Regions from separate parts of the Thermosynechococcus sp. OHK43 genome, predicted to be linked through region 2. Evidence: riboswitches for the same ligand, from Rfam matches in the RefSeq annotation. Region 2 holds a riboswitch; the other holds the start of a gene.
What was found. Region 2 has a riboswitch for cobalamin ahead of H8Q75_RS05135 (sirohydrochlorin chelatase). Riboswitches for the same ligand answer to the same signal wherever they lie in the genome.
Positions count from the first base shown of each region.

Region 1: it holds a riboswitch for cobalamin, as region 2 does, so the genes downstream of both, metE (5-methyltetrahydropteroyltriglutamate--homocysteine S-methyltransferase) here and H8Q75_RS05135 (sirohydrochlorin chelatase) in region 2, are expected to answer to the same signal.

Region 1 covers NZ_JACOMP010000237.1:84-10,671, reverse strand. The annotation lists gene H8Q75_RS10130 (zinc metalloprotease HtpX) at 1-528, opposite strand, end outside; gene H8Q75_RS10125 (DUF2237 domain-containing protein) at 547-927, opposite strand; gene clpS (ATP-dependent Clp protease adapter ClpS) at 1,057-1,341, shown strand; gene H8Q75_RS10115 (diflavin flavoprotein) at 1,470-3,185, shown strand; tRNA gene H8Q75_RS10110 (tRNA-Leu) at 3,241-3,322, shown strand; partial or broken gene H8Q75_RS10105 (SufE family protein) at 3,360-3,773, opposite strand; cobalamin riboswitch at 4,003-4,148, shown strand; gene metE (5-methyltetrahydropteroyltriglutamate--homocysteine S-methyltransferase) at 4,433-6,709, shown strand; gene H8Q75_RS10095 (hypothetical protein) at 7,011-7,466, shown strand; tRNA gene H8Q75_RS10090 (tRNA-Val) at 7,567-7,640, opposite strand; gene H8Q75_RS10085 (Ycf51 family protein) at 7,670-8,158, opposite strand; gene sufU (Fe-S cluster assembly sulfur transfer protein SufU) at 8,158-8,643, opposite strand; gene H8Q75_RS10075 (MAPEG family protein) at 8,692-9,105, opposite strand; gene H8Q75_RS10070 (6-carboxytetrahydropterin synthase) at 9,106-9,978, opposite strand; partial or broken gene H8Q75_RS10065 (squalene/phytoene synthase family protein) at 10,072-10,588, opposite strand, start outside.
Region 2 covers NZ_JACOMP010000127.1:510-10,079, reverse strand. The annotation lists gene H8Q75_RS05175 (MFS transporter) at 1-828, shown strand, start outside; gene H8Q75_RS05170 (creatininase family protein) at 838-1,587, shown strand; gene H8Q75_RS05165 (alpha/beta fold hydrolase) at 1,588-2,472, shown strand; tRNA gene H8Q75_RS05160 (tRNA-Pro) at 2,511-2,584, shown strand; gene H8Q75_RS05155 (hypothetical protein) at 2,824-3,612, opposite strand; gene H8Q75_RS05150 (ParA family protein) at 3,605-4,924, opposite strand; gene H8Q75_RS05145 (hypothetical protein) at 5,022-5,495, opposite strand; gene H8Q75_RS05140 (2-isopropylmalate synthase) at 5,499-7,106, opposite strand; gene H8Q75_RS05135 (sirohydrochlorin chelatase) at 7,234-8,256, opposite strand; cobalamin riboswitch at 8,289-8,433, opposite strand; gene H8Q75_RS05130 (peptide ligase PGM1-related protein) at 8,466-9,570, opposite strand, start outside.

The DNA.
Region 1 (10,588 bases), on a different contig from region 2:
CCCCAAGCAACCCACCAAAAACCACGCCATCAGCCCTTCCCAGCCCTGCAGGACTCCCAGTTGCTCATTGACCTCACTGAGAATGACAGCAATCACCCCTTGCAGCAGCCAAGCAATTAGCAGCAGTGTTGCCCCCTGGCTTAGCCACAGATAGATGCGAGGCACCTGCCGCAGTTCCATGGGTGGATTGGAAGCCTTTGCCGCAACAAATACAAGATGGGGGGAGGTCGGTTCCTCATCCATATAGCGTTCTAGTGCTGGTAGATGTTTTTGTGCCCAAGCCCGAATTGGTGGCAGGGGCGATCGCGCCAAGAGTTGGCACAGATCAATGGCCTCCTGCCATTGGTGAGTGTGGGCATAGGCTTTAATCAGGTGCAGGTGAGCCTTCAGACCTTCGCGGCGTTGACCGTAGCTGGCAATGACTGCTTTGAAGGCAGCGATCGCCAGTTGATAATCGCCGCGATTAAAGGCAGCCAAACCCGCAACATAGCGAGGATCTAGGCGAAAATCAGATTCTGGATCAGGCATATCCAAGTATTCCCTAGCTCACGGTTGCTGGTTACCACCGAGGGCATGGGCTTTCAAATCCTCTAGGGAGACATACTCAAGGGCACTGACATGGGTGGCCTCTAGAATCACAGGGGGAGCAACACCTGCTTCAAGGGCTTCACGCCAACGGGAGGCACACAGACACCAGCGATCGCCCGGTTTCAACCCCGGAAATTGATAGGCAGGCACAGGGGTCGAAAGATCATTGCCCCGCGAACGGGTAAACGTGAGAAATGCTGTCGTCATTTCTGCACAGACCACATGGGCACCGACATCCCCCGCCCCCGTCCGACAAAAACCATCCCGATAGAATCCTGTGAGTGGATTTTGACAGCAGCACTCTAAGGGGGTTCCCAACACATTCATTGCCGTCATCACAAATGTCCCCAAGTCCTTAACTCTCAGTTTAGCCATAGCATAGAAATTTCTTGAATGTCCTGATTGCACCCAATTGCTTTGCCATCAGCTAAACTAGGAGACGGTACCCTTACCATCCTAACTTGGTCTATGCCGAGTGTTGTTCCTCAAGAACGGCAACAGGTTACCCGCAAACACTACCCCAACTACAAAGTCATTGTCCTTAACGATGACTTCAATACCTTTCAGCACGTGGCTGCCTGTTTGATGAAGTACATTCCCAACATGACCAGCGATCGCGCTTGGGAATTAACGAACCAAGTCCATTACGAAGGCCAAGCCATTGTTTGGGTGGGTCCCCAAGAACAGGCAGAACTGTACCATGAGCAACTTTTGCGGGCGGGCCTGACAATGGCGCCCCTCGAACCCGAATAAGGATTGTTATTTATCAGTCCTTTATAAAGGGTGTTAGGGTGTTATCACGGCTATTAAAAACTTTGAATCCTGTTACCTTTCTTCATATGTCAGGATAAAAGGTAGTCCCAGAGATTGAGGAACTGCCTATGCCCGTCACTACGACCAAACGCCCACCCCGCTTAACCCTGCAGGTGTTGGACATTGCCCCTGAGACGACGGCAATTCGTTGCCTAGATTGGGATCGCGATCGCTTTGATATTGAGTTTGCCCTTGAAAACGGCACCACCTATAACTCGTTTCTAATCAAGGGTGAACGCATTGCCCTTGTGGATACTTCCCATGCCAAATTTGGCGATCGCTACCTCGATCAACTCTGGCAACTAGTGAACCCCAGTGACTTGAACTATCTCATCGTCAGCCACACCGAACCCGATCACAGTGGCCTCGTCAAGGACGTATTGACCAAAGCCCCCCATGTAACCGTGGTGGCCTCAAAGGTGGCATTGCAGTTTCTTGGGGATTTGATCCATCAGCCCTTTAGTCAGCAGCAGGTGAAAAATGGCGATCGCCTTGATTTAGGGAAAGGGCATGTTCTTGAGTTTGTCATGGCACCGAATCTCCACTGGCCAGACACCATCCTCACCTACGACCACGGCACCCAGACGCTCTTTACCTGCGATGTCTTTGGCGCTCACTTCTGCAACGATGATCCCTTTGACAGCGAGCCAGAACTGCTGGCGCCAGATTTCAAGTTCTACTACGACTGTCTCATGGGGCCCAATGCCCGCTCTGTTCTCTCCGCCTTCAAGCGCCTAGAACCCCTGCCACCGGTGCAGCTCGTTGCCACTGGTCACGGTCCGCTATTGCGCCATCATTTGGATCAATGGCTGGAGTCCTACCGCAATTGGAGCCAAGAGCAGGCTAAGGCCGCTACAACCGTAGCCATTTTCTATGCTGCCAACTATGGCTATAGCAATGCCTTGGCAGAGGCCATTGAACGGGGTGCCGCCAAAACAGGGGTGGTGGTTGAAAAAATGGATCTGCTCACGGCTGAACCTCAAGATATTCGTGAACTGACGGAGATTGCCGCTGGAATTATTATCGGCACACCACCGGCGACCGCTGTGGCTCAAACGGCCCTCAGTACAATTCGCGCTGCCGCCCACGCCAAACAGGCCATTGGTGTCTTTGAAAGTGGCGTGGCCGATGCTGAACCCGCCTATCCGCTGCTCAACCAATTTCGGGATGCCGGTCTAGTGCCCTCATTTCCAGTGATTCAGGTAACCGCCACCCCCACCGACGCCCTCTTTCAACAGGCGGAAGAAGCAGGCACTGACATGGGTCAATGGCTGTTGCGCGATCGCACAGTCAAGCAAATGAAGGCCCTAAACACTGATCTCGATAAGGCCCTTGGTCGCCTCAGTGGCGGCCTGTACATTATCACAGCCCAAAAAGGCGCCATTAACAGTGCCATGTTGGCCTCTTGGGTAGCGCAGGCCAGTACCGAACCCTTGGGGGTTTCCATTGCCGTGGCCAAGGATCGGGCAATTGAGTCATTTCTGCATGTGGGGGATACCTTTGTCCTCAACGTTCTCGAAGAGGGGAACTACCAACCCCTGATGCGCCATTTCCTGAAACGATTCCCCCCAGGGGCCGATCGCTTTGCCCATGTGAAAACCTATCCCGCCAGTAATGGCAGTCCGATTTTGGCCGACGCCCTTGCCTATCTGGAATGCACTGTTGTCAGTCGTCTGGATGCCCACGATCACTGGATTGTCTATAGCACCGTTGACAGTGGCCGCGTTTCCAAGCCCGATGGCATGACCGCTGTTCACCATCGCAAAGTAGGGAACCATTACTAAACTCGACGAGGGGGGCGATCGCCCCCGGCTAAAATTGCGCTAAACTAGGTTTGCTGCGGACGTGGCGGAATTGGCAGACGCGCTAGATTTAGGTTCTAGTACCGCAAGGTGTGTGGGTTCAAGTCCCTCCGTCCGCACTCTAGAATCTGATCCAGACTCCTGCAAATAATAGGCAATTGCTTTCTTTTGTATAAATCGAAAAATGTTGTAAAAACCATTCACCCGCGAGGGGGTTAGGCTAATTTCGAGGCCCGTTCGCTGAATAAAATCAGGCTTTAACTGGAGGATTTCTGCCGGAGTCAAGCCATTTACCCCCTCGATTAACAGTCCCACTAATCCCTTAGTGAGCTGGGAGTCAGAATCTCCCTGAAAGATCACTTTCCCCTCCTGCAAACTAGCAGTCACATATACCTGAGAGACGCAGCCGGGAACTTTATTTTCCGGTACCTTTTGCTCCTCAGGGAAAGGGGGTAGGCACCTCGCAAATGAAAGTAGATACTCATAGCGCCGTCGCTGCTCTGGGATCTGTTGAAAACGTTGGACAATCTGCTCAAGACGGGGAGGCAAGGGCTGGAAAAAAGGTGACATGGCGATTCTAGCAACGAGCTGGCGACAGAAAGTGAAAATCATTTTCACTTCGATTATACCTTCACTTGCCTAGGGAGACCCCCTGTGACCCCCCATCGGCTGCCTGGGCTAAACTTAAAACCTACAATGACATTCCCAGATCCGGATTCATCACCCAAAGTTGTTACTTCTATTGAGCAAGAGCTGGCTTCCTTGGGATTTGCTTTGATATCCCCGCTGGGTTATGCTATGGTTCACTTAGTTGCTCGGTTCTGGTGGGGATCAGCCATCAGACGTAAGGGGGAAAGTGCAGTGTGAATCTGCCGCTGTCCCGCAGCTGTGAGGAGAGATATCCCTCTCTAAGTCAGAATGCCCGCCGAGTGGTCAACCCGATACGTCAACATCTGCGAGGTACAGATGATAAAAGCAAGTTTTTTTGATTTCTATTACTGTCGAACTTCAAGCTTTGACCCCCCGAGGCCAAACTATCTGAGTTTAACCAACTGCTGCTAGGGAGTAGTGCTGCTGGTGTAAAGGTGGCAACTAGCTTTTTGCCGACTTTTCGCGGATTTTAGTTAGCCATCTCCGCGAGTTCCTGAATGGCGCTGTTTCTGAATCCGGAAGCAGCTAGCTTCTCCATTGGACTTACACAATTCTACACAATTTAGGTTAGGCAAACGATGAACATTCAAACCGCAACCCTAGGCTATCCCCGTATTGGCAAAAACCGTGAGTTAAAAAAGGCCCTAGAAGCCTTTTGGAGCAATCAACTGGATGCAGAAGCTTTGCTCAAAAAAGCGCAAGACATTGAATTGCAGAATTGGCAAAAGCAGCTTGAGGCGGGCATTGATCGCATTGGTATTGGTGATTTGAGTCTTTACGATTCTGTTTTAGATTGGAGCATCCGGCTTGGCATCATTCCAGAGCGGTACCGCTCTTTTACAGGTCTGGATCAATACTTTGCAATGGCAAGGGGCAAGGATGGTATTCCAGCCCTTGAGATGACTAAGTGGTTTGATACCAACTATCACTATTTAGTACCTGAAATTAGTGAGTCTTTTCAACCAACTGACTTCAGTGATTTCCTAGAAACTGTTCGTCGTGCTCAAACCCTCTTGGGCGATCGCGCCGTTCCAATCGTGCTGGGGCCTCTCACCCTCCTACGGCTCAGTCGGCTAGAGACGAACCTAGAGCAAGCTGTTTCCTACTTGGGCGATCGCTATCTCATCCTGTTGAGGGAACTCAAAAATCTAGGTGTTGTTGAAGTGCAAATACACGAACCCGCCTTGGTCTTAGAAGACGCTGATAGCCTTAAGAGCTTCTATCAATCCACATTTGATACACTGCGTCAAGCCAACCTACCGATCCATCTTGTGACCTACTTTGATGACCTAGGGGCAGCCTGGCCGTGGGTGATGGAGTTACCTGTGACATGCATCAGTTTAGACTTTACCCGTGGGCACAACCTAGCCCTGCTGCAACAGCATGGCTTCCCAGCAGATAAGCAGTTGGGGGTAGGAATTATTGATGGCCGCAATATTTGGAAAATTCGGCCTGAATCGGTGTTGTCAACCTTGAAAACGATTCAAAGCATCACCGCCAATATTCGGCTACATCCTTCATCTTCCCTGCAATTTGTCCCCTATGATGCAAAGCGAGAGGTCAAGCTACCAGAGCCTCTGCGAGAGGTCTTGAGTTTTGCTGAGCAAAAGCTGGATGAGGTAGTCCTCTTGGCTCAGGTGCTCAATAGCAATGATGGAACCCATCGCGAAATCTTAACGAAAAACCCCGAATTCATAGCCATACAAGCTCAATGGCAAGCTTTTGAGCAATTTAGCCCTGTCAATCCAACGGTACAGGCGCGGCTTCGCAATCTGAGTGTGCGTGATTTAGAGCGCCCGCTGCCTTACGAGCAACGTCGAACACTCCAGCCAACCCTGCCGCCCTTTCCAACGACAACGATTGGATCATTTCCCCAAACCGCCGAGGTTAGGCAACTGCGGGTGAAGTTAAAACGGCATGAAATTACCCAAGCCGAGTATGAAGCAGCAATCGATGAGGAAATTGCCAAGTGCATCCGGTTACAAGAGGAAGTGGGTCTAGATGTGTTGGTGCACGGTGAGTTTGAGCGCTCCGATATGGTCGAGTTCTTTGGCCAGCAGCTCTCTGGATTTGCCTTTACAGAACACGGTTGGGTGCAAAGCTATGGCAGCCGCTGTGTACGTCCACCCATTATTTATGGTGACGTTGCCCGCACTCAGCCAATGACCGTTCGCGAGTTTAAGGTGGCACAATCCCTCACCGACAAAATTGTTAAGGCGATGCTGACTGGGCCTGTCACTATGATTAACTGGTCATTTACCCGCACTGACATTCCTCGCAGTGAACAGGCAATGCAGATTGCCCTTGCTTTGCGAGATGAAGTTGCGGATTTGGAAGCAGCCGGTGCGAAGATAATACAGATTGATGAACCTGCCCTGCGGGAGGGGCTACCCCTGAAAGCAGAACGCTGGAATGAGTATTTGTCTTGGGCTGTGGATGCGTTTCGGTTAGCTGCTGGCGTTGCTAAGCCTGAGACCCAAATTCACACCCACATGTGCTACTCCGAGTTTGGTGACATCATTGAGCACATCGAGCGGCTCGATGCGGATGTGTTGTCAATTGAAAATAGCCGCAGCAACAATGAGACCCTATTTCAAATTACGGATGCCGGCTACAGACATCAAGTCGGCGTCGGTGTTTATGATGTCCACAGCCCAGCGGTGCCCAGTGTTGAGCAGCTAGTGCAACAGCTCCGAACTTCAGTTGAAAATTTACCCCCTGAACAGATTTGGGTCAACCCTGATTGTGGATTAAAGACGCGCCGCTGGGAGGAAGTGATTCCATCCCTGAAAAATATGGTAGAAGCCACCAGAACTATCCGGCAAGAGGCGATGCAATCTCAAAATAACGCCTAGACACTCTGTTGTAGCTCCTGGCAAAACCCAGGTCCCTTAGCAGTATATTCCGGATGTCGGTGAGGAAGAGATGGTGTTTAGGGTTGACAATGGCATTCCTTCCCACAGTGATTGAGAGGCTGGGCTCAATTCCTATCGGTGGCCTACCCTACACAGTTGGACTTTTGGTCATCGGTAGGAATTAGCAATATCAACTTCCTAAGCAACCGCGATATCTCAGCGAAGGACTGTTATGTCCAGGGGCAATCCTAATCCTGTTGAGTCCAGTTCTGGCCTGAATGGCTCTCTTAAGGAGAAACTAATGGATGAACTATCGGAAATGCCACATTGGCAGCAAGCCTTTATTGCCACGAATTTGTTAGTACTTGGATATAACGCTTGGGCAGGTTACCTATGGGGTGAGCGAGGAGTGGTTATTTGCAGTACCAATTCTCCTGAGTTTGGCATTGCAGGGGAATCTTTCCGAACCCACTTTGTTCCCCGTTCCCGCCTTGCTCCCTTCTTAAATGCTTGGTTAGCCGCTCCTGATACTGTGATTTTGCGCCATCACTTTATGACTGCCCACATTTTGGAAGCAGTGGATTCTTACCATCCAGCTACCGAATTAATATTCCTCTTGGAATCCTTTAATCGAGTAACGTTTTTCTATCTGAAGAACTTACCGATCGCCCCGCCTCAATGTTATGAACAGGTGCGTAGAAATTGGCAAGAGTTTCAGCCAGCTATTTGTCAAGGGCAGCGCCAAACTATGCAGTAGCTTTGGATTTGCCTATACCAGAACCAATGAATTGAGGCCTAGTAAATAGGTTGCTTAAAAATCCTTCTTTCTAGATTTATTTAAAACAGTTGGTTGGTTATGGACACAACTGGACTCGAACCAGTGACCCCCACGATGTCAACGTGGTGCTCTAACCAACTGAGCTATGCGTCCTTGGCTTTACTAGTTTAGCATACACAAGGCTAATCTTGCAGCAGTTTAACCGTTACATTTGTATCGGCGCGATCGCTCAACGACCGCGTAGCCACCCCTAAAATGACCGGCTCACTTACCCCCGGTTCAGGATGTTGGATAGTACGGGCAATCACGGTCAGGCGATCGCCCCCTCGGCCTAGCCGTCCCAAGGAAAATAAATCATTGGCTGCTTGTACTAGCGTTGCTTCAAGGGTACTGAAGTCAATATCGGCAGGAACAGTGATCACGGCTTGAGTGGCACCATTGTCATAGACGAGGGTGTATTTGCCGGCACCAGGCACTGGGGAGTGAACAATCGGCACAATACTCAGGGCAAAGAGTCCGACCGTCACAACACCAAGAAACCCACTAATACCGACAAAGCGAAAGCGCACACCCCAGCGAAAAACAAAAGCGAGTGCAGTCAAGCCGGTCATGGCAAGGGTGGCAATGCCTGCCCAGCGGCTATAGGTGGCAAAATCAGTGGGGGTCAGCACTACTGTTCCTCCTCATTACTGACAAAGCCATTCACAGGGGCTTGATCTTGTTGCAAGGCTGCGCGGAGGGTATGCCAGGTCAAGGTGGCACACTTAATCCGTACGGGAAACTGAGCCACCCCCCGCATCACATTCAGCTTCCGGAATTCTGGGGGAAACTCAAATTGCCCCTTCATCATGGCTTGGAACTGCTCCACCATTTGAAGGGCGCGACTGACGGGCTGACCCCGCAGGGCATCGGCCATCAAGTCTGCTGAAGCCATCGCGATCGCGCAGCCTTCCCCCTCAAACTGAATATCCTTAATGATTGTTTCGCCCTGCTCATTTGTCTGTAGGGCAACGGTTAAATCAATCGTGTCTCCACAGGAGGGATTATGTCCCCGTTGCTGGCGATCCACAGGCTGGGTGCGACCCCGATGGCGGGGTTTCTTATAGTGGTCCAGAATAACCTGCTGGTAGAGGGTGCGAAGATTATCAATAGACATTGAGAGTACTCTATGCTTGGTGCATCTACCCCAATAAACTAAACTATCTTAAGTGGCGAGGGTGGTAAGACTTTGCCAAAAAAGCGTCAGGGTGGCTGCCGTCCCGACACCAAACATCAGGGAGCGCCCTAAGGGAAAATTGGCAATGTAGCAAATACTGTATAAAAAGCGAGCTACGACAAAACTAAGGCTGGCGATCGCCACCGTTGCATCATTCACACCCGCAAAGAGAGTTAGCAGCACCGCCGCAGCAAAAGGCATGAAGGTTTCAAAGCTATTTTCATGGGCCCATACCGCCCGCTGCGCAAAGGGAGGGAGCTTCTCAAAAAGGGCACGGGGAGCCGCCATATCAAAGCCTGCCTGCAGGCGTCCTACCACCACAAAAATGTAGGGGAAATAGATAAGCAGTGTTGCCATCAGTAAACTGGCAGCCAGTAGCCAAGGGATATTGCTCAACATCATCTAGGCTCGCTCCAACACCGGTAGAGCAGCACTGATCCCCTCATTTCGAGGGGGCAATTCTTCGCAGAGGATTTCGCAAGCGTTATTGGGACTCTCAATCAACTTTACCCTATGAAGCGTCGCACCCAATTGGCGAATCGGCTCCTGCAACAACTGGGCAATGTAAATGGCGATATTTTCTGCCGTTGGCACCACCGTCGCGAAGTAGGGAATATCCTCATTCAAAAACGTGTGATCCAAAGGTTCAATCACCTGTTCCCTGAGGACTTCCTCGAGCTTGACCAAATCCACAACCATGCCGGTACGCGGATGAATAGAGCCCTTAACCGTAATCTCCACGTGGTAGTTGTGGCCATGGCCGTGGGGGCGGGCACACTTGCCATAGATGCGGCAGTTCTCTTCGTAGCTGAGGTCCTGAAGGGCTAGGCGATGGGCCGCACTAAAGTGAGTACCAACAGAAAGATAGGCTTCCATAGGGTCTCCCGTATAGTCCGCCCAAAGGCGGGGATGTTCAAACAGGCGAATGCGCACAAGGGGTAAATGGGGAAAGAGTCGATCCCAAATCACCCGCGCAATATGCTCAGTCGTGGGTAACGTGGCTTGAAACTCTGGCCACACCTCGTTGAGATAGGAAAAATTCAGGGGTTCAATGACTTCACGGCGAATAACATGCTTGACCTCAGACAGATTCAGCACCATTCCAAAGTCATCCACCGTGCCCCTTATCGAAACAATCAGTTCGTAGTTGTGGCCGTGACCGGGAAAGTAACTATTTCCACCAAACCGAGCCCGATTTTCTACGTCAGACCATTCCGGCAGCCAGTAGCGATGACTGGCGGCAAACTCAGCACGGCGGTGAATAATACAATCCATGTCAATTTATGAAGATTTGCAACAATTGTACCCTCTCTCCTTATCGTAACGGATTCTGGCTCTCCTAAGTATTGGCTTTTTTGACACACTTCCCTAGAGGCCGCCAAGGATAAAAGGCTTCTGCCGCACTTGGCCAATTAACCAGCGGAGACCGTGGTTACTGAGAATAGATAAAGGCCCCATAACCATGAGGGATTTCACCTCTGCGCGACTAATTTTAACCCCACCCCCCGGTTGGAGCATCGCCGTTGAGTGGGTGAGCTCCCGCAGGGTGGCATAGGCAAAAAGCAGCGGTAAGACGCAGAAAAGACGAATCGGAATCGCCGCCTTGGGTACGGATAGCAAGTAGGCTTGGGCTTCATCGAGATCGTGCCAAGCGAGGGCAATCAATTCTTTAATGGCTGCATGATTTTGCTGAAGATGCTCGGCACTGAGAATGGACTGATGACTGCTGCCTTGAAGTATTAGGGATTCATTGGGAATATAGATCGAGTTTTCGTGCTCTGCATCCCAAGCAATATCCTTGAGAATGTTCACTGTTTGGAGAGCTTCGCCAAAAGCAGCGCAGCGCTTGAGCAGCACTTGGTATTCATCGGCTCCAATACTGGGG
Region 2 (9,570 bases):
GTGAAGGAGGAAAATCTCCTCTCGGCAAATGCCCTCTTTATCACAACAATGATGGGGTCACTGGTGGTGGGATTTGCCATTGGCGAGCCATTGCTAAGTGGTGCCGTGGCCATAGGCGGTGTCTATGCCCGTGAAATTGTTGTCGGTGTGCTGTATGTCATCGCGGGGTTGGTTTTAGCCTCGATTCGCTACCGAGAAGCAGTTCATGAGGGCGATCGCCACCTGAATGTTTGGCAGGACTTGCGGGAGGGGTTTGACTACGTGCGCAAAAATCGCCTCTTGGGCACTGCGATGCTCCAGTTAACAATCCTCTACTGTGTCTTTGCCGCCTTGACAGTGCTGGCGGTCAGTATAGCCCAAGAAATTGGCTTGCGGCCCAACCAGTTTGGCTTTCTCTTGGCCGCTGCAGGGCTGGGGTTGATTTTAGGGGCGGGGGTTTTGGGTCAATGGGGGGAGAAATTGCATCATCGGCCCCTGCCCTTGATTGGCTTTTTGGTGATGGCAGCTGTCTTGCTGGTCTTTGCCTTTGTACATCATCTGTGGCTGGGTCTGGGCTTGAGTATTTTGCTGGGGATGGGAGCGTCTTTAATTGGTATTCCCATGCAGACCCTGATCCAGATGCGGACTCCTGCGACGATGCGGGGTAAGGTCTTTGGCTTCCAAAATAACGTTGTCAATATTGCCCTCAGTGTGCCCTTGGCGATCGCGGGCATTCTTTCCGACTTCCTTGGCCTCACGGTGGTCATGGTGGGGATGGGGGGCGTGGTGGCGATCGCTGGGATTTGGGCGTGGCGGAATACACGCGCGGTTCTTGAGGATGCGATTTAGGAGGGAGGGATGCCCCTACTACATTTGAGTACTTGGCCAGAGGTCGAAGCCTATCTCAACACTTCCAAGGGGATGATTATTCCCATAGGCTCTACGGAGCAGCATGGCCCTATGGGTCTAATCGGTACTGATGCCCTCTGTGCTGAGGCGATCGCCAAAGGGGTCGGGGAAACCACCCAAGCGCTTGTTGGCCCCACCATTGCCGTGGGCATGGCTCTACACCATACGGCTTTCCCCGGCACCATTAGTTTGCGCCCTAGTACGTTAATTCTGGTGATTCGCGACTATTTAGTGAGCTTGGTACGGGCAGGCTTTCAACGCTTCTTTTTCATCAATGGTCACGGCGGCAATATCGCTACAGTCAAAGCCGCCTTTGCTGAAACCTATGCTGTCTTGACAGATTTACAAATTCCAGAGGCTGATCAAGTGCGCTGTGAATTGGCCAACTGGTTTATGTGTAGTTCGGTGATGCAACTGGCGCGAGAATGGTATGGCGATCGCGAGGGTTCCCATGCCACCCCCAGTGAAGTCGCGGTGACCCAATTTCTCTATCCAGAGGCCATTAAGCGGGTTCCCCTCAATCCCGAAGTCAATAGCAGTCATGCTATCTACAGTGCCGCAGATTTTCGCCGCCGCTATCCTGATGGTCGTATGGGGGCAGATTCCAGTTTGGCCACCCCTGAGCATGGACAGCAATTTTATCAGCGGGCTGTTCAGGAGTTGAGCGATCGCTACCGTCAATTTCTTCAAGCCGACTAAATGACTGTCTCTCTCCCCTCTCAAACATGGCACTGGCAAGGATACCCGATTCTCTATCGGTATCAAGGTAGCCAAGGTACCCCCCTACTGCTGATTCACGGCTTTGGTGCCTCTAGTTTGCATTGGCGCAACAATATTCCTCCCCTTGCCGCTTACCATCGGGTCTACGCCATTGATTTGTTGGGCTTTGGTGGCTCCGCCAAACCCGCTCCCTCGACTCTCCCCTACACCTTTGAGACCTGGTCAACCTTGGTTTTGGCCTTTTGCCATGAGGTGATTGGCCAGCCTACCGTTCTTATTGGTAACTCTATTGGCTGCGTGGTCGCTTTACAGGCCGCTGTTTTCCAGCCAGCGTGGGTCCGTCAATTGATCCTGCTCAACTGCTCTCTGCGTCAGCTTCACGATCGCAAACGACAGCAACTCCCTTGGTACCGCCGCTGGGGAACCAGCCTACTCCAGCAACTTTTAGCCAATCGCACCCTTGGCACCTACTTTTTCCGCCAAATTGCCCAACCCCGTACTGTGCGCCGCATTCTCCACCAAGCCTATGCCAACGCTGCCGCGGTCACCGATGAACTAGTGGAGATATTACTCACCCCTGCCCAAGACGCCGGGGCTGCCGATGTCTTTCTGGCCTTTGTGCGTTATTCCCAGGGCCCCTTACCCGAAGACCTGCTACCGCAGATCACCTGCCCCACCTATTTCCTTTGGGGCGCCGCCGATCCCTGGGAACCGATTGATGAAGCTCAGAAGTTAGCTAAGTTTCCCTGTGTGCAGGAGTTTGTTGCCTTACCAGAGATTGGCCATTGCCCCCAAGATGAAGCACCTGAGCAGGTGAATACCCACATTCTGAAATGGTTGGGCAAAATTTCCATCAGCACCTAGGATATGCTCTGAACTCATGTTATACTGGTAAAGCTTAACGGGGCGTAGCGCAGCTTGGTAGCGCACCACTTTGGGGTAGTGGGGGTCGTGGGTTCAAATCCCGCCGCTCCGATCTTGAGAGTATTGAAAACTTGGTTAGGGCGATCGCTCTCCTTCTGCGCTTTGACGGTGAACTTTATTATTCCTATCGAGCGATCGCTCCTCTATGCTGATATGCTGAACCCGTTTACCTCGAAGCTGGTCCAGACCATCTCCCCACTTTGGCACGGGGGGTGTCATGGATAATCAGCAAATCGTCATCGCTCCCACTTGAGAGGCGGGTCTTGAGTAACTGTCCCCGTGGTAACCCGCTTAATTAAAGCAAATGCTGAGAGAATCCCACTGGCCTGAGGGGGCGATTTCTTTCAACTCATCAACCGACCGAAATTTTCTACCCCCTTGGTGGTTTCTATACCTTTCGAGGCGTCCAATAACAACCTGAGCCTCGTCGATGGTCAATCCCGGAACACGCTGCTTAAGACTCTCAGCATCTCTGTAGCGGTTGATGCGAATATTTCGCCGCTTTTGTAATGGGGTGGGGGATGACTCTAGGATGTTCCTAAGGATTTTAACTTGTTCTGAGAGATTCATCACCTGCTGAGATTGCTCAGTCATTTCTTGATGGATGCTTTCTATCTGTTTTTTGAGTGGTTGCAGATAGCGATCGAGGATGTTCGTGAATTCTGAGGCTGACAGAGGCAACTGTAAGTAGACCCCTTCCTGTTGAGGGGGATGCCCTTGGGCATTGATTTGCATCAGCGTTTTGATACGCTCTTGGAAATCTGAGACTTCTTGGTCATCCGCCAGTTCAACTCTGGTGGCCCACAACTGCTTAATCCCCAATTCCCGAGCAAAGTCCACAACTTCCTTGCCAAAGACAACTTCGTACTCTACATCCCCTGTCTGGCTGGTGACTGAGCGAATAATTAAGGGAATCAGGTTGGTCTGGTACTTTTCTAGATCCTCACGGATCAAAGTCGGTGAAACATACAGTAGCGCTTGGGGATAGTCATCGGGAACTTTTAGGAGATCAATGTGCACCTGACCCTGATGCACATCGTATAGACCAAGGTACCTTGAGAGTCTGTTGGATTTACTCATGCTGTGGAAATGCCTCAGTGGAAAGATGGCGCGCCAAATTTTCAAATGTTGTCGTTAGCTCATCAATTGGTTCTTGATCTGCTCTTGATAATTCCGCATATAGATTTCTGCTAAATATGGGTTGCTGTAAATCTGTTGCTTTTTCTATAGCAGCGCGCTTAGGAATCCATGTGTCTTTAGGCAAGAGATTAGAAACGACAGCATACTCGCGAGCTACTCTCTCAAGGATATCCTGGAGCCTCTCTTGCATCTGCGCATTGACAGCAGAGTTCCTCTGATCGTACTTATTAACGGCAATACCCAGAAGCCGCGGCGGGTTATCCATTACAGGTCTGAAGGCTTCTAGGCGGGCCAAGACATACTCAATCGCCCGTATGGGGTAAGGGGCAAATTCTATCGGAATCAGAACCCCATGGGAAGCCATCAAAGCAATGGCATTGACTTTACCAAAGGCAGGGGGTGGATCAATTAGGATGATATCGTAGGGGTGGTTTCTTAGCTTTCTTTGCAGGACGCGATCGATATCTATTGTCCTAATCAGGTCGGCTTCTTGGTCTGCGAGGCGAATGTGGGAGGGGACAACGTCTAAGTGGAGATTGTCCCAACGCTTTCGATAGACGACTTCCTCGAGGGTGACCTTTGGTTCTAAGAGGAGGTGAGCAATGTCTTTCCGGCCTTGATCCTCAATATCCCTCAGGGGATCAATGCCTAAACCAATGCTAAGATTCGACTGCGGATCAATATCAATGAGTAGCACGCGCTTGCCCATGGCAGCAAAGGCAGCACCTAGGTTCAGGGTAAGGGTTGTTTTCCCCACTCCCCCTTTATGATTAAAGACAGTAATAATCATGGCAGTCCTCTGAGGATGTGTTGAGGGAAAAGCATAATTTTTTTGCAATACTTTTTCAAGGTGATGATAAATCTTGAGTTGCTCTTGGGTTAGGGCGCTCACAAGCGCTTCAGCAGCATTGCGGTGCAGTACCTTGGTCAGTTTTTGAATGCTTTTTCGCTCCAACTGGCCGGCGGCCCACTTGAGTTGGCACAGGGGCTTTTTTAGGGGATTTTGATAAAAGAGTTGGTAATCTTTACCATTGATTAAAAGGCCAAAAACCGCTTGAGCTGCTGCCATGTATTCCCGCAGTTGCTGTTGACCGCTGAGCCTTGACTCATTTGAGGATTTGACCTCAATCACAAGGTAGTTGAAGGAGCGATCGCCCGCCAGCGGCAAGGAAATGAGAAAATCGGGATAGCCATTCCCTAGCTTTGGCTTGATCCAATAGTTTTGAAGATCATAGCCCCATGCCTTTAACAAAGGTAGGACTATCTTCCGTTCAATCTCGGCTTCGTTACCCCTAGGCATTGCTCAGTGTCCTTGCCGTTACCTTCTGAGTGAGTGCCAGTGGCTAAAATTAAAGGGAACGCTGCCTAAGGGGAAGCCGCCAAAAAGGCGTGGGCAACAGCCCAGCAAACACTCGTAGAACAATGAGTGCGTGCGCAAAAAAGGTCAGAGCTACCCAAAAGCGGGGAAACCAATAGGCACGTGGGTCGCTACTGAGGGGGGGAAAAAGTTGATAGCCCAGCCAAATTAAGGCGGGAGGCAAGGTTACCAATAAAACTGCCAGAATTATAGCCGTATAGGTGAGGCTAGCGGGGGGCGTGTTGAGCGATCGCCAGTTGGTACCCGTCCACTGCCAGCGAAATGCCATGGCACTGTCTTCGAGCCGTGCTGTTTGATGGACAAAATCCAAGCTGAGAATATGGCGGCAAAAGTTACAGGCATAGGTATCCATCAGTACCATCGGCGCAATTTGCCCGTGACGGCAAACGGGGCATAAATAGACGCCATTGGCTTCCAAGGGCTTAGCAGGGGTGGACTCTGGCATAAGCTACGCTTGGGGATGTAGCGCCCGTTGTTCAAGACCGCGGTAGAGACGGTTCAGGGCATTCATATAGGCTTGGGCAGAGGCCACAATAATATCCGTGTTAGCGGCATGGCCAGCATAGATGCGATCCTCGTGCTGTAGCCGAATTGTTACCTCACCGATAGCATCAATGCCGGCGGTAACGGATTGCACCGAGTATTCAATGAGGCGATTGGGAATTTGCACCACACGGTTAATGGCACGATAGACCGCGTCCACAGGGCCAGTGCCAATGGCGGCATCGGTCAACTCTTCACCACTGGGGGTACGCACGGTCACCGTTGCTGTTGGGCGGGCATGATCACCGCAGGAAACTTGGACAAATTCCAGTTGATAGCCCCGCAGATCAATCCCTTGGCTTTCATCCTTGGCGATCGCCTCCAGATCCCAGTCAGTGATTTCTTTTTTCTTGTCGGCGAGATCCTTAAAGCGCAAAAAGGCCTTATTGAGTTCCGTTTCACTGAGTTCAAAGCCCAATTCCCGTAGGCGGGTGGCAAAGGCATTACGGCCAGAGAGCTTGCCCAAGACAATTTGGTTATCGGCAAGGCCAATCAGTTGGGCATCCATGATTTCATAGGTTTGCTTGTGCTTGAGGACGCCATCTTGGTGAATCCCCGATTGGTGGGCAAAGGCATTGGCACCCACGATCGCCTTGTTGGGTTGAATCAGCATCCCCGTTAGGTTTGAGACCAAGCGGGAGGTTTTATAAATTTCACGGGTGTTGATATTCGTCAAGGGTTCCTCTGATTCGGGTGGGCGACCTAGGAAAGGATTGAAGTACTGCCGCCGCACATAAAGTGCCATAACCAATTCCTCAAGGGCAGCATTCCCCGCACGCTCACCAATGCCATTAATCGTACACTCCAGTTGCCGGGCGCCATTTTTCACCGCTTCCAGGAAGTTAGCAACCGCCAAACCCAAGTCATTGTGACCATGAACCGAGATGACGGCGCGATCGATATTGGGCACATTTTCCTTAATGCCTTTGATCAGGGCACCAAACTCGGCGGGGGTGGTGTACCCCACAGTGTCAGGAATGTTGACCGTCGTTGCACCAGCGTCAATGACCCGCTCTAGAACTTCATAGAGAAACTCAGGATCTGAACGCCCAGCATCCTCTGGGGAAAACTCCACATCATCCACAAAAGACTTGGCATAGGCCACCATTTCTTGCGCAATTTCCAGTACTTCAGCGCGGGTTTTCCTGAGCTTGTACTCTAGGTGAATATCGGAGGTGGCAATAAACGTGTGAATGCGAGGATAGTAGGCAGGTTTGAGGGCTTTTGCGGCGGCTTCAATATCTTGGCGGGTGGCACGAGCCAAACCACAAATGACAGGACCGGTTTCAGTGCCTACAGTTTCGGCAATCCGCTGTACGGCTTCAAAGTCGCCAGGGCTGGCAAAGGGAAAACCCGCCTCAATAATATCCACCCCCAGGCGAGCCAGTTGACGGGCGATCGTCAGTTTTTCATCCACATTCAATGAGGCCCCTGGGGACTGTTCACCGTCCCGCAGTGTGGTATCGAAAATTAACACCCGATCAACGGTCTGGGGAGGATATTTAATGCGCATAGACAAGCCCCATCCAAGCTTGAGAAAGAGTACCAGTCATTTTAACTCTAACATTTTCGCTGGGGAGCAATGGTTAGCTTTTGCGGCGGGAAGCCCTGCGTCTTATCCGCTGGCGGTCGGGAGTCGGTCACGGAACCTGCCAAATGCGTTGGTGATAACTGGGCAAGTGATCTAGGTCCACGCTTGATGCATGGTGATGGGGGTGACCCCCAGGATCGTGGCTGTGGGAGGGGTGCTCATGATCGTGATGATGGTGGTGAGGATGGCCATGGCCTGCCACCAAGCGGAATTTGCAGGTTTCACAGTTCATGGCCACCTGTCCCCCATAGGTCTCAATTTCCCGCCGCCGCGTTAGATAAAACAGTTGCGGATGCAAGCCAATTTCCGGCAGGTTCACGTATTCAACATTGGGATAGGCGGCTTGGGCTTCTGCGGTGAGGGCATAGATTTTCTTGACGAGTGCCCCTGTAAACATGAAGTGGGGCAGGACAATCACGCGGCGGGGGCGGTGAAGATTCGCCCGCGCAAACCCTTCGGGTAGGCGAGGATGGGTGATGCCAATGAAGCACACCTCAACCGTTTGGTACCCACTGCCCTCCCAGAGCATACGGGCTAGCTTAAAGACGTCGCCATTGGCATCGGGATCGCTGGAGCCGCGTCCCACCATTAAGAGAACGGTTTCTTCACGGCCAATGCCTTGGGGGTTAAATTCTGGGAAGTCCAGTAGTTCGAGGCGCGATCGCCAGAGGCTCAAGATTTCTGGGGCAAGGCCATAGGGGCGGCCATAGTGGTAGCGCAACTGCGGAAAAGCACGCCGGGCCCGATCCAACTCGTTCGTAACATCAAATTTATTGTGGCGAGCAGCAAAGAGCAAAATCGGCAGCACTGACAAATCGGTATAACCTGCGGCCGCACATTGGCTCAGAACCTCAAAAATCGAGGGTTCGGTTAACTCCAGAAAACAGGGAAAAACAGGCCGACAGGAATCCAGTTGATAATAGGCTTGGGCAAAGTCCAAAAATGCTTGGCGACCCTCAGCATCACGCGTGCCATGACCAATGAGCAAGAGGGGGCGAGGCTGGGGGAGAGGGGGTAAATCGAGACTAAAACCAAGGGGATTGAGAATTGAATCGTTAAGCGCAACAACCACGTTGAAACTCCATGCCCGTGCGACGCAGGCAAATAGAGTGAACCACAGCAAGTAGGCATTCTGGCTGAGGGGAGTTCCCCATCACAGCTGCGGCACAGCACCAGACTTGCACTGGGTTTTCCCTACAGGCTGCTTTTCACAGTGAACGTTGCCAATTCTAACGAGATTCTCAAACCCCTGTCTATGCGGGGGGTAGGCACATTAGGTGCTTATAGCGCCGCGGCATCGAGAACACCAATCGTTTGATTGTAGATGGCTTGGGCTTCTTCGGGGGTGTTGCCAATACTGACAAGTCCAAGCTTACCAAATTCCGAAAGTGCCCCCATGAGGTGAAAGACGGTGCCCGTTTCGGTACTGGAGTCAAAGTGCAAATGGTAGCGAGCAATCATATCCAAGAGATCATTGGGCAAGAGGCCGCGATAGTGGGGCTGGCAGAGGTTATCGGAGGCAATGTAATACTTAGGACGGCGGTGCTTGCTGTAAAACAGTCCAGAGGCTAGCTCATAGTGGCCATCGGTGAGGAATTTTAAGGTCATAAAGGGGTGCGTAGTACCGCCTTTGCGCAGGTTAATTTCAATGGCATAAAGCTCCCAGCCTGCTGTTGTCTGGGTTGCAACAACGTCCACACCAAAACAGCCGATCACTCCCTGCTGTGCCAAGTACGTCCCTACTTTTTGCCCCAGTTGTTGCAGTTGCTGGCGATAGTCGGCATGGGCAGGAAATTCACAGCCAATAAAAATTTGACCTGTGGGGGCATTGAGTAACTGTTCATGGGTCGAAACAATTTCAACACTGCCTTTGGGGGTAATACACCCTTGGACACTGGGCGATCGCTTGACTGTCCCTTCAACAAAGGCTTCGACAATCCCCCCCAGATCTGTAAACCGCTGCCGATAGGAGGCCCAAGTTTCATTGGGAGCTTGAAAGACCATGTCCTCTAGGCTATTCTCAATCCGCTGGAGATGATCGGGGGTATGCGGGCTGCCCAAGGGGCGCAGGGGGCGGAGGTCGAGAAGAGCATTGCCTTCTCCAGAAAAGGCTGCGTTGAGTTTCACCACCAGCCGTTGAAGGTCAGGGCATTTTTCCTGTAGATGAGCGATCGCCCGCACCAGTTCTGGCACCCCCTGCAAAAAGCCACTGCCAATCGGGTGGAGGATTCCCGCCGCTGCAAACAGTTCTCGGCTGCCGGCCTTGGTTCCCCAATAAAGGAGATCCGGATCCGTAGAGTAGAGGGGAACGCCTAAGCGTACCGCCAGTTCCCGCTCCAAAGGGGTGGAGTTAAAACACACCATGTAGGCTTGGTTGGGACGCAGG